Regions from separate parts of the Nitrosococcus halophilus Nc 4 genome, predicted to be linked through region 1. Evidence: predicted binding sites of a transcription regulator. Region 1 holds the regulator's gene; each other region holds the start of a gene.

Region 1 (3,289 bases):
TAATCGGAACATTATCGGTAAATCCCTCAACCTGGATAGGATTGGGAAAACGACGCAAGATCTTTGCTAGCTTCTTTAGCACCGGCACGGCTTCTGCCTCCAACTTAGCGCTTCCGCTGGTAAAAAGCACTCTATCATTGATTTCAACCTCCAACCATTCCTGGCCTTGGCGGAGACGAACCAAATCTTCGTCGATCAAAGGCTGCAAGGTAATTCTAACCTCCTCGGTGATGGCTTTAAGACTGGTCATTGCCGAATGCTCCTGAGTAGCGGCTGAAGGGAACGATATTCCCAAAGTCTGGGCTGAAGAGGGGATTGCAGGTAATGCCTCTATTTCAATAGGGCTAGAACCCGAGACGACCCCCGGCCCTCCTACCTCAATAGGCTCTATCCGACGAGATGCTTGAGGAAATATTGCAGTCAAGCTTTCTGAGAGCACCCGGTACTTTCCCTCGTTGACAGAAGAAACGGCATACATGACGACAAAAAAAGCAAACAATAAGGTAATAAAATCGGCATAAGACACCAGCCAACGCTCATGATTTTCCTGATCTTCCTGCCAGCGCCGGCGGGCCATAACGAACTCAATCCAAATAACTTTGCAAATGGACTTCGATATTGCGGGGATTTTCCCCCTCGGCGATACCAATGAGCCCCTCTACCACCATCTCGCTAATATATGAACGTCCCCGGATAAGCACCTTCAATTTATTGGCAAAGGGGAGAAAAAATAAATTAGCGAGCCCTATCCCATAGATAGTCGCCACAAAAGCAACCGCAATGCCACTGCCTAAAGAGGAGGGATCGGCAAGATTGCCCATAACCTGTATTAATCCCATCACGGCCCCAAGAATACCAATGGTCGGGGCATACCCCCCCATAGACTCAAAAACCTTAGCGGCCAGGAGATCTCGCCGCTCCGCAAGCTCAATATCCAATTCCAAAATCTTGCGGATATCCTCCGGTTCGTTCCCATCCACCAATAATTGCAAACCTCGACGGGAAAAACGATCAACTTCAGTCTCGGCAATGGTCTCTAGCCCTAACAAACCTTCTCTGCGAGCAATCTTACTCCATTCAAGGATATTGACAATAAGCTCCTCTGCCCTCTGGGAGGGTGGCCGAAAAACCCAACCCGAAATCTGGAAGGCTCGTAAAAAAAGCTTGAGGGGAGTCTGTAACATTACCGCTCCCAGGGTACCCCCCAGGACAATAAGCAAGGCCACAGGGTTGAGAATGGCACTTAACTCACCCCCTTCTAAATACTGGCCAACGATGATGGCCCCAAACCCAATGATTACGCCGAGGATACTCAAGATATCCATGCTTACACCCGTTGCTCCCCTGGCGCTAGTAAGGCCGCTCCTGACTGCAACCGCTGCCCCCTTATAGGGCCCTTTGGTACAAAGAGCATACAATTCCCCTAAAGAATAAAAAATATTAGGGGAAAACCTGCTGGCATGGAGGTATGATTTCACCCTCTACAGAGAGCGCAAACCCAGAGCTATATACTCAATCCAACCACTCGCTAAGGCGGGCCCGAAGGCGTAACACAGCCTGACTGTGGATTTGGCTAACACGGGACTCACTCACCCCTAATACTTCGCCAATTTCCCGGAGGTTTAAATCCTCGACATAGTAGAGCGACATCACCAACCGCTCCCGCTCCGGCAAACCATCAATAGCGCCGACCAACGCACTTCGGAAACTCTGATCCTGTAATCCGTCGAAGGGTCCCTGTAGCGGGGTGGTCAGAGGCTCTGTCTCCTCACCCTCGTTGAATTCATCGAGGCTAAATACTCGATACCCCCCTGCATCCTGTAAGAGTCGATGATAATCGTTGAGCGATAATCCAAGTTCCTTGGCGACTTCATGATCGCGCGCGTCTCGGCCTTCGCGGTTCTCAATTTCTCGCATCACTTCAGCCACTTGCCGAGCCTTACGGTGGACCGAACGAGGGGCCCAATCGTTGCGGCGAATCTCATCTAAAATAGCCCCCCGAATGCGGATTCCGGCATAAGTTTCAAAACTCGCGCCCTGGGAGGCATTATAATTGCGGGCGGCTTCCAATAGACCAATCATGCCGGCCTGAATAAGGTCATCTAACTGGACGCTAGGTGGGAGCCGAGTTAACAAATGGTAGGCAATACGCTTTACCAACGGCGCATATTGAATGACCAGTTCGTCACTCCTGGGTTTCTCCTCGGTCCGGGTAGCATAAGCGGCGACCCCATTCATAACAAATCCCCCTTACTATGAGTGGTCCCCGCATGGACCCGACTTGCTCCATCCGCAAAACACAGACTGTATTGCACTAGGCGTTCCACAAAGAATTCAAGGTGACCGCCTGGTTCCCGTCGCACCGGCCAACGAACCGCCTTTTGAGCTAAATGCATGAAGGCCATCGCTGATTTACTTCTAGGGTAACTATCCACCACCGCGCTTTGTTTCTTTACCGCCCTACGGAGATAATCGTCGTAAGGCACCACTCCTAAAAACTCCAACGTCACATCCAGAAACTGGTTGGTGACTTTGGCAAGTTTGTCATACAATTCCCTGCCCTCCTGAATACTACGAGACATATTGGCGAGGAGATGAAACCGTTGCAGGTGATGATCCCGACTTAATACTTTGATCAAAGCATAAGCATCAGTGATAGATGCGGGCTCATCACAGACCACCACGAGTACCTCCTGAGCTGCCCGGGTAAAGCTGATCACACTGTCAGAAATTCCGGCAGCAGTATCAATTAACAAAACGTCTAGGGTTGTGCTGACTTCACTGAAGGCGTTGATAAGGCCGGCATGCTCAGCCGGGCTAAGACGGGCCATGGCTTGCACTCCCGAGGCTGCCGGTACAATTTTGATGCCTGCGGGTCCGGGGACAATAATCTCCCCTAGCGAACGTTCCCCTTTAATAACATGGGCCAGGTTATAAGTAGGCTGTAATCCTAGCAGCACATCGATATTGGCTAATCCGAGGTCAGCGTCCAACAACATCACTCTCTGGCCTTGACTTGCTAAAGCCACCGCCAAATTCACTGAAATGTTAGTTTTACCGACTCCCCCTTTACCGCCCGTCACCGCCACTACCCGGACAGGACGAGTCATCCGCCGCAAACCACTGGCCTGATCAATCCGCGCCTCAGACATGAGCATAATTTTTAGCCCTTCCAAATGCTTGAGCCAATACCTCATCAGCCAATCCTTTTTCCCTTTCACAGGCATACTCGGTGAGAAGATGGACTAGATGCTGAGCACGGGCTGCGCCGAAGTCCTCCGGTACACGC
Region 2 (3,289 bases), 990 kb from region 1:
TGATCCGGCTGTTCAGGCCCCAGATCGAGCAACTATTGCGCCATCGCGATGAGATAATTAACAAGGCTCACATCGAAAGGCCCGATGACGATGTGCTTGAAGATCGTGACCTGGAGATCACCGGTTATTTACCGATCAATGTGGATTGCTGGCTCGAAACGTTACGTGCTCAGTTGGCGAGACTAATATGATAAGTCTTTTTCACTCTGGCTGAGTATTTTAGTCGGTTCAGGGGGCTACCTAAGTCTATTTTATCTGATTTCTATCGCTATCAGGGTAATATCGTCATGTGCCATAGACCCGCCCGTATGCCGACGGACGGCGGTGAGAACGGCTTGTTTCAGTTGGGGTAAATTCTCATCGCCAACCTGTCCTAATATGGCCTGCAGTCGCTCCTCACCAAAGGGTTGGCCGTCCGTGCCCGGGGCTTCAATGAGGCCATCAGTATACAGAAGCAGGCGATCACCTGAGGCAAGTAGGAGCTGCTCCTGGTCATAGGGTATGCCGTCCATCACGCCCAAGGGTAAGTTGGCTGGTTCCGGACGTGGCTTTAGTCTTACGGGTCGCCACGTCTTATCTTCTCGCCGTCGAAGCAATAGCGGTGGATGTCCAGCATAGGAAATATAGAGGTTGGTGTCGGCGAGATAGAAGCTGGCAATCGCCGCTGTCGTCATCGCCTTAAGCCCACATTCGGTGACCACCCGCTGATTCAGCTCGACAAGGAGACTGTTACTATCGAGACTATCCATCCGCTTTGCCAGCCCCTCGTAAAGCCACCGGCTTATGCGACTGACGGCTTCGCCATGTCCAACCACATCGGCTACAACGATACGGGTAAGGATATCGGCTCCACAGACGCTGAAGTAATAGATGTCGCCGCCCTGGTCTCCATCAGCTGCGCTTGAGTAGAGACTGGCGGTCAGCGCATTGGTGCATAAATCCTGGTCCGCAGCTTGGATTCCGCCCCAGATCTCCGCACAATGAATGCGATGCATATTTATCTCCTTGCTAGCTAGGTCCTGATTGAGGCCTAGCTTATTTAAAATGAGCCTTGCCTCTACTGCCAAATTATTTTTTGTCTACGTGCCATGGGGCACGTTACAGTGGCATAGCCTGTGATCAGCGGACTCTGTTATACCCCAGAGTGATGAAACCTTATGTCATTGGATACTTAATGGATTATAATGACTGTCCCGGGGGCACTCACATTCACTAATATAAGAAGCTGATAATTGAGGAGAATAATGATGCCTAAGAAACATAAACTTTCTTCCTTGTCTGTAGCAGTGGGGACTGTATTTACGGCTGGGATGCTGACGAGTGGGGCTGCCAGCGCTGAAAGCAACCCTTTTGGTTACGCTGACTTATCAAGTGGTTATATGGTTGCCGCTGGAGAGGGCGCAAAAGGCGAGGGTGAAGGGAGTTGCGGCGGCAAGAGGAAGGCTGAAGGTGAAGGAAACTGCGGCGGTAAAAAGAAGGCTGAAGGCGAAGGAAGTTGTGGCGGCAAGAAAGAACAGGGCCAAGGGCGCAAGCAGGGACAAGAAGGCAAATGCGGCGAAGGCAAATGTGGGGGGAATATGTAAAGTAGCTCAGGTAGTGGTTGTGCTACCTATCCGGCGAGTCAATGCGGTAACTAAAAACGGGCCCCTTGGAGGGCCCGTTTTCATATTCGCCTTCTAGCTCCATCCAGGGGACGGTTCCAACCGCTTATTTTATTCCCAGGAAATCTTAATTGACTGAGACAGAATTAAAATTTTCCCAATCTTGACCGATAGACCTCGTGAGTCGTGGGGCATTTTCTCACTGCGCTAGCTTAAATGATGATGGAGGTATATCGGCGTGGATTTGGCCACCCTGATTGGCTTAATTAGTAGCTTTGGGGTTGTGGCTGGGGCCATTTTATTAGGCTCTAGCGTGCTCGTTTTTTTCAATCCACCTTCTATTTTAATCGTCTTAGGGGGAACCATAGCCGTAGTGCTCATGAAGTTCTCCCTTAGCCAGTTTTTAGGTTCCTTCAAGGTGGCCATGAAGGCTTTTGTGTATAAGGCCGAGAAGCCGGAAGAAATTATTAAACAGGCCTTAGAGATGGCGAATACAGCCCGAAAGGATGGGTTGTTAGCGTTAGAAAGTTGGGACATCAAGAATGAATTCATGAAAAAAGGGGTAACCTTGCTAGTGGACGGTCACGAACCCGAAATGGTGCGCCGGGTGTTGATGACTGAGCTGCGGCAGACCCTAGAACGCCATGATCTGGGGCAAAAAATCTTTAGGGCCATCGGCGATGTGGCACCCGCTATGGGGATGATTGGCACTTTGATTGGTCTCGTACAGATGCTTTCTTCTATGGATGACCCGAAAAAAATTGGCCCGGCTATGGCCGTTGCCCTGCTGACCACGCTCTATGGTGCCATGATTGCCAATATGGTGGCACTGCCGTTTGCCGACAAACTCGCCCTGCGCAGTAATGAAGAACGGCTTAACCGCTTCATAATCATCGAAAGCATCCTGTCGATTCAACAGGGCCACAACCCGCGGGTATTGGAAGAGCTGTTGCTAACCTTTATGCCAGGTTCTAAGCGCCATAATAATAATGGAGAAAAGTAAGGGGTGAGCAGCGAAGATGGAACAGGACTTGTTTGCGGCCGAGAACGAACCGCAGGAGGAAAAATCAGGTGCTCCAGCATGGGTCATTACGTTGGCCGATCTCATGTCCCTGTTAATGAGTTTTTTTGTGCTGCTTTTGTCCTTCTCAGAGTTGGATTTGCAAAAATACAAACAAGTCGCTGGCTCCATGAAGTTTGCCTTTGGGGTGCAGCGGGAGATTAAAGTTAAGGAACCCCCCAAGGGTACGAGTATTATTGCCCAGGAATTCAGCCCAGGCCGTCCTCGTCCCACCCCCTGGGATGAGATTCGCCAGGATACTATTGATGAGACTAAACAAACCCTGGATTTTTCTGAGGCACGTATCCGGGATACGGAAGCAAAAGTGGCCGAGCTTCAAAACATGCTCCAGAATGAAATCGACCAGGGGTTGATTGTCTTAGAGAGAATAGGTGAGCAAATTATTATTCGTATTCAGGAGAAAGGCTCTTTTCCCTCGGGCAGTGCCTCCTTTAACCAGGACTTTAAGCCTGTTTTAGATAAACTCCGCACTGTCCTAAACAGAATTGAGGGTAAGATTGTGGTCGCGGGGCATACGGATGATTTGCCTATTCATACTTCTCGCTTTCGCTCTAATTGGGAATTATCTACAGCCCGAGCAGTTTCGGTGATTCACCATCTCTTTGCT
Region 3 (3,289 bases), 1.3 Mb from region 1:
AACGGCTCTTGAGGCTGCTCAGCGAACCTATGTCCGGTTACAGGGCTTATCTTTATTTAGCCTTCTGTAGCCAGTGTAACATAACGATGAATTTCTTGATTGGCAGGCAGCAAATTTATGATCGTGATTGGAACGTATACGGATATGAACTGTTATTCCGTAATTTCCAAGGCGATTCGCCTGTAATCGTTGATGGGACTCAAGCGACTAATCAAATTATTGTGGATAGCATGCTGGAGCATGGGCTAGAGAATCTGGTAGGTTTTCATTATGCCTTTATCAATTTTACCCGTGATAACATACTGAGCGGAACTCCCCTATTGCTTCCCAAGGACCGGGTCATTATTGAAGTCCTAGAAAGTGTGGAAGTTGATGAGCCTTTGATTGAAGCACTCCACGCATTGGCTAAGCAAGGATACCGAATTGCATTGGATGATTTTATCTTCTCTGAAGAAAAGAAACCGCTAGTTAATCTTGCGCATATTATCAAGCTTGATGTGCAACATTTGAGCCGAGAGCAAAACTTGATGCATTTCGGGCTACTGCAACGGTTCCCTGTGAAAATTCTGGCCGAAAAAGTCGAAACTGCTGCACAATTCTATGAATTCAAAAAGCTGGGTTGTGATTATTTTCAGGGATTTTTTTTTAGCAAGCCATGTCTAGTTTCTGGAGAGCGTCTTGCCGCTAATGACTACGTGTTGTTTTCAGTGCTTGCGGAAATCAACAAACCTAATATAAATACCCAAGCGCTGGCCAAAATCATCTCAAGTGATGTTGGTTTGAGCTATAAACTTCTACGATACATTAACTCGGCATATTTCTCTCTGCCGCGAAAAATCATCTCCATACACCATGGGATTTTATATCTAGGTATCCGGGAGATTAGGCGTTGGGCAAATTTGATCATATTGCTCCGTTTGCCTAATGCATCAAAAGAATTGATCCGGATTGCCCTTGTGCGCGCAAAAATGTGCGAGCTGTTATGTATCGTGGCAGGCAATCATAATTGCAATAATGGTTGTGGTAATGATTGTAACTGTGAGAAATTTTTTCTAGTGGGATTATTATCAATAATAAATCAAATGCTGAAGATGCCGCTTGATAAAGTAGCTAGTTCCCTTCCCTTGGCGGAGGATGTCTTCAATGGGCTGGCCTATCGGGAAGGCGCAATTGGAGAAGCCTTAAACTGTGCAATTAATTATGAACATTGGAACCTCTCGGCGGTCCATTATTTGAATTTGAGCCCCTTTGACATCGGGAAAATTTTTCTCGACAGTGTTGCCTGGGCAATGGAGATCAATTTGTCATTACGTTGAAACAATCGGTTATTTAGTGCTGAGTCTGATCGTTAAATAACCCGTCATCCAGTTTGAATTTCTGTGGGCGCATTTCCCGCCCCTTGGGGTAGGGAGTGGCTTTTTTATATTCTTCGCTGCTATTTCATGACTTATTCGGGCTAGCTGCCTGTGGATGTCATAGCGCCGGCAAATAATCCCTCCCTCAATGACGAATTTTTGCCGGTATCCACTAAAGTTTCCCCCCGCTTTGCCGATCCTTCCCATGGAAGCGGTGAATGCGTTTTTTGCGCATCTCCGACAGAGACAACCTACCTGGGGACAAGCCCGGGCAAAATTATGAGGGAGGATAACGATGCCTCAAATTATGAATACTAATATTATGTCGCTAAATGCGCAGCGGAATCTCGATCGTTCCCAGAGCACCTTGCAGACCTCGTTACAGCGTTTGTCCTCAGGCTTGCGGATCAATAGCGCCAAGGATGATGCTGCTGGCCTGGCCATCACCGACCGGATGACGGCTCAAATTCGCGGTCTTAATCAAGCCGCCCGTAATGCCAACGATGGGATCTCTTTGGCCCAGACCGCAGAAGGTGCGTTGCATGAATCTACCAGCCTCCTGCAGCGGGTGCGCGAGTTGGCGGTCCAGTCCGCCAACGACACCAACACGGATGCTGATCGTACAAGCCTGCAGAACGAAGTGACTCAGCTCATTGCTGAGATGAACCGCATTGCCAGCAGCACTCAGTTCAACGGCAAGAGCCTGCTAGATGGCAGCTTGAGCAATGCGATCTTCCATGTGGGCGCTAATGCCGATCAGACCATTTCCGTAGGCATTGATGATGCCCGCACTAGCCGCTTGGGCGCCAATGCCACGCTAACCTCTACGGGGACTGCGGTCAGCGACGGCCAGAGCGCTGCGCTGACCAGCCCGAGCGGGGTCCTCGAGATCAACGGTACCGCCATCACCGTGACCTCGGATGGCCTATCGACACGAGATGCAGCTGCCTCCGCCAATGCCGTGGCTGCGGGCATCAACGCCTTGTCCGCTACTACAGGGGTTTCTGCCACAGCCAATGCTACCACGGCCAATTTGGGGACCATCACGGCCGCTGCTACTGGTTTTGCTGCGGGCGATTTTGCTATCAACGGTATCAATATCACCGCGGGGGCTATAGCGAGTGGTGATTCCGACAGCGCGTTGCGGGATGCCATCAATGCCGTGCAGAATCAAACCGGCGTGACGGCGGCCCTGAATTCCAGCAATGAATTGGTATTGACGGCTGCCGATGGTCGCAACATACAGCTAGAAACCGATGGTACCCAGGCTGACGGCGTTTCCGTATTCGGTGCCGCGACCTTTGATACCAATGGCGGTTCAGCAGTTGATATTGTAACGGTAGGAACGGTGACCCTCGACAGCGATGAAGCCTTCGTGGTGGATACGGGTATCACCCAGGCGACTCATGGCATGGCCATTACCGCAGGTACCTATAATGTGGATACCAGCAATGCCATGGAAAACGTGGATATTTCGACTCAATCTGGGGCCAACAGCGCCCTCGCCAATGTTGATCGGGCTCTTTCACAGATTGATTCCATGCGGGGTGATTTGGGTGCGCTTCAGAACCGTTTTCAATCCACTATCTCGAATCTGGAGAATGTCTCTGAGAATCTGTCAGCGGCGCGTTCCCGAATCCGGGATGCGGATTTCGCCGCTGAGACAGCGGAATTGACCCGCAATCAGATCCTCCAGCAGGCAGGGACTGCCATGTTGGCCCAGGCCAACTCGCTGCCGCAAAACGTACTGAGTCTGCTCCAGTAAAGCCAAGTGAGTGAGCATCATGTCCGGAATACGGTTCCGGGCGTGATGCTCGTGGATAGTCTGTAAGGAATCAGCCCATGAATAACAATATCCATCCAGGACTTCTGCCTGCCGTGATTCCTGATCGAGCCTCACGAATGACTGAAATAAAAATTAATCCGCCCAGCGA
Region 4 (3,289 bases), 190 kb from region 1:
TTCTTCTAAGGCGGTAATGGCTCGCTCGGTGGTCCCCCCCGGCGAGGTGACCCGCTGTCGGAGGCGGATACTGTCTTCTTCACTTTCCAAAGCCATTTTAGCGGCTCCGAAGGCGGTTTCGAGAGTCAACAAACGGGCAGTGCTGTCGTCCAGGCCTAAATCGATAGCGGCTTTTTCCATCGCCTCCATGACTAGGAAAAAATAGGCAGGACCGCTGCCCGATAGGGCGGTGACCACTTCCATGAGATTTTCATCCTTCAGCCATAAGGTGAGTCCCACCGCTCGTAGTACGGATTCTGCCATTTGCCGTTGCTGGGGGTTAGTTTGAGCATTGGCGAATAAAGCTGTAGCGCCTGCTTGAACTAACGCCGGGGTGTTAGGCATTGCGCGCACGATGGGTGCCGGACCACCGAGCCAGCGCTCTAAATCCGGGATCCGGATTCCCGCAGCAATCGTGAGCCAAAGGGGCTGGGAGGATGTGACCACGCTTTTGAGTCCGGTGGCCACCGTCCTCAACTGTTGGGGTTTGACTGCCAGGACAACCACTTCCGCTTCTTGAGCGGCCTGAAGATTATCGGGGGTGGTGTTGACGCTGAAGCGGTGATGGAGGGCATCTAGCTTGCTCCGATCCGGATCAGCGACCCAAATAGTCTGGGCATTGCGGCCATCGGCAATCAGGCCACCGATGAGACTGGTTGCCATGTTGCCGCCACCGATAAAAGCAAGGGTTTTTTCATTCATGGCTTCACTTTTAGCTCCATTCCAAATCCTGAGTTTACCTCATAATGGGGGTTAAGCTGAATGTTGCAGCAGGGTTTTAATGGAACCGGCCGGTTTAAGCGTCTTTTGGCGGCCGGCGACCAAATATCGCTGCACCGACCCGAACCAAAGTGGCGCCTTCCGCAATGGCGGCTTCTAGATCGTCGGTCATGCCGATGGAGAGGGTGTCTAGCTTTAGCCCCCCCTGGCGAAGCTCCTGCCATAATTGGTGTAAGGCGCGAAAAGGCTGGCGTTGCGCTTCAAAGTCAGAATTAAGAGGGGGCAGAGTCATTAGGCCTCGCAATGAAAGCCGGGGCATTTCAGCGACTGCTTTGGCTAGCTCGGTAAGTTCTTCGGGAGTGGTGCCAGATTTGGAATCCTCGCCACTAATATTCACCTGTAAACAGACATTAAGGGGCGGCAGTTCCGGCGGCCGTTGTTGGTTGAGGCGCTGGGCGACTTTTAAGCGGTCAACGCTGTGAACCCAATCAAAGTGGGCGGCGATATCCCGGGTTTTGTTGGATTGAATAGGACCAATGAAGTGCCATTCCAAATTTTCCGATTCCAACTCTTTAATTTTTGGCAAGGCCTCTTGCAGATAATTTTCTCCAAAAGCACGTTGTCCGCAGGCTATTGCAGCCCGAATGGCGGAAACTGAGCAGGTCTTGGTGGCTGCTACGAGGGTAACGCTTCCTGCTGGGCGGCCAAAACGCTGCTCAGCTTCGGCAATGCGGGTCTGAACTTGAGCTAATTGCTGTGCGATCTGGGTCATGTTTTGTATTTGTCGCCTCCTCGCGAACGTCTAGTCATTTTAAGTTTGGCTAAGCCTAGCCGATATTCCCAACGAAATAAGATACTCCATCAATACTGCGGAAACCATCTGAGGAAATCTATGGATATCGCCGAACTGCTTGCCTTTAGTGTCAAGAATTCTGCCTCTGACTTACATATCTCTGCTGGACTCCCTCCGATGATCCGGGTAGATGGCGACGTCCGCCGGATCAATTTACCACCCATGGAGCACAAGGAAGTCCACGCCATGATTTACGATATTATGAATGACAAGCAGCGTAAGGGTTATGAAGAATTTCTTGAAACCGATTTTTCCTTCGAGATCCCTGGATTAGCCCGTTTCCGCGTCAATGCCTTCAATCAAAACCGTGGGGCAGCGGCAGTATTCCGCACCATTCCCTCCCAGGTACTGACCCTCGAGGAGCTGGATGCCCCCGCTGTGTTTAAGGATATCGCCAACCATCCTCGGGGGATTGTGTTGGTGACTGGACCTACCGGCTCCGGAAAATCAACCACCTTAGCGGCCATGGTTAATTATAAAAACGAGAATGATTTTGCCCACATTTTAACTATCGAAGATCCTATTGAATTCGTTCATGAAAGCAAAAAAAGCCTTGTTAATCAACGTGAAGTTCATCGGGATACCCATGGTTTTAGCGAAGCGCTACGCTCGGCATTACGTGAAGATCCTGACATCATCCTAGTGGGTGAGATGCGGGATCTGGAAACCATTCGTCTCGCCTTAACGGCGGCTGAGACAGGCCACCTGGTTTTTGGCACCTTGCATACCAGTTCTGCGGCAAAGACTATTGACCGTATCATCGATGTATTCCCTGCGGCGGAGAAAGATATGGTGCGCTCAATGCTCTCCGAATCCTTGCGGGCGGTCATTTCTCAGACCCTCCTTAAAAAATTTGGCGGTGGTCGGGTTGCGGCCCACGAGATCATGATTGGCACTCCAGCCATCCGCAACCTCATTCGTGAAGATAAAATCCCCCAAATGTATTCTGCTATCCAGACGGGCCAAGGAGCAGGCATGCAAACCTTGGATCAGTGCCTGTTAGAGTTGACCCGCCGCAATGTGGTGACCAAACAGGAGGCAGTCAAGAAAGCAGTAAGCAAAGAACTTTTCCGCTAGGGTAACCCATGAAAGATCTAGCAGTTGACCTAGAGATTCTGCTGCAGGCCATGGTCAAGCATGATGCCTCAGATCTCTTTATTACGGCAGGATTTCCTCCTAGTTTCAAGATCCACGGTAAAGTTACACCGACAAGCCAGCGGTCTTTGTCAGAGAGCCAAGCAAAAGAGTTAGTGTTCAAGGCGATGACTCCCCAGCAGCAGGAGGAGTTTAACCAAACCCATGAGGGAAATTTTGCCCTTAGCAGAGAAAATCTCGGCCGGTTCCGTGTTAATGCCTTCTATCAGCGGAGTAGTGCAGGCATGGTGCTACGCCGCATCAAGACGGAGATCCCCAGCTTTGAGCAACTTCATTTGCCCACCACACTACGTCAGCTCACTATGATTAGCCGTGGCATGGTGATCTTCGTAGGGGGAACAGGATCAGGTAAATCCACTTCCCTTGCTGCCATGGTAGGTTACCGTAATCGCAACAGCAAGGGCCATATTGTAACTATTGAAGATCCCATCGAATATATTCATGAGCATGAAGACTGTATCATCACCCAGCGGGAAGTGGGTATCGATACCCAGTCTTACGAGGTGGCCCTTAAGAATACCC

The links. Region 1 encodes FliA, which starts transcription of late flagellar genes. Its sites were predicted from a motif close to GCTAAAGTTNNNNNNNNNNCNGCCGATA; they were not measured.
Region 2: a site for FliA is predicted at 1,747-1,774, ahead of pomA (flagellar motor protein PomA). Genes of this name have one in related genera too.
Region 3: a site for FliA is predicted at 1,527-1,554, ahead of NHAL_RS11350 (flagellin N-terminal helical domain-containing protein). Genes of this name have one in related genera too.
Region 4: a site for FliA is predicted at 1,569-1,596, ahead of NHAL_RS18390 (type IV pilus twitching motility protein PilT). Genes of this name have one in related genera too.

The regions. Positions count from the first base shown of each region.
Region 1 is NC_013960.1:3,713,251-3,716,539, forward strand. It holds gene motD (flagellar motor protein MotD) at 1-577, opposite strand, end outside; gene NHAL_RS17500 (flagellar motor protein) at 585-1,325, opposite strand; gene NHAL_RS17505 (RNA polymerase sigma factor FliA) at 1,513-2,238, opposite strand; gene NHAL_RS17510 (MinD/ParA family protein) at 2,235-3,158, opposite strand; gene flhF (flagellar biosynthesis GTPase FlhF) at 3,145-3,289, opposite strand, start outside.
Region 2 is NC_013960.1:2,723,872-2,727,160, forward strand. It holds gene NHAL_RS22500 (DUF6969 family protein) at 1-191, shown strand, start outside; gene NHAL_RS12875 (PP2C family protein-serine/threonine phosphatase) at 252-995, opposite strand; gene NHAL_RS12880 (hypothetical protein) at 1,245-1,583, shown strand; gene pomA (flagellar motor protein PomA) at 1,840-2,604, shown strand; gene NHAL_RS12890 (flagellar motor protein MotB) at 2,621-3,289, shown strand, end outside.
Region 3 is NC_013960.1:2,407,957-2,411,245, forward strand. It holds gene flgL (flagellar hook-associated protein FlgL) at 1-70, shown strand, start outside; gene NHAL_RS11345 (EAL and HDOD domain-containing protein) at 87-1,316, shown strand; gene NHAL_RS11350 (flagellin N-terminal helical domain-containing protein) at 1,663-3,120, shown strand; gene NHAL_RS11355 (flagellar protein FlaG) at 3,198-3,289, shown strand, end outside.
Region 4 is NC_013960.1:3,906,092-3,909,380, reverse strand. It holds gene proC (pyrroline-5-carboxylate reductase) at 1-741, opposite strand, end outside; gene NHAL_RS18395 (YggS family pyridoxal phosphate-dependent enzyme) at 836-1,531, opposite strand; gene NHAL_RS18390 (type IV pilus twitching motility protein PilT) at 1,652-2,689, shown strand; gene NHAL_RS18385 (PilT/PilU family type 4a pilus ATPase) at 2,698-3,289, shown strand, end outside.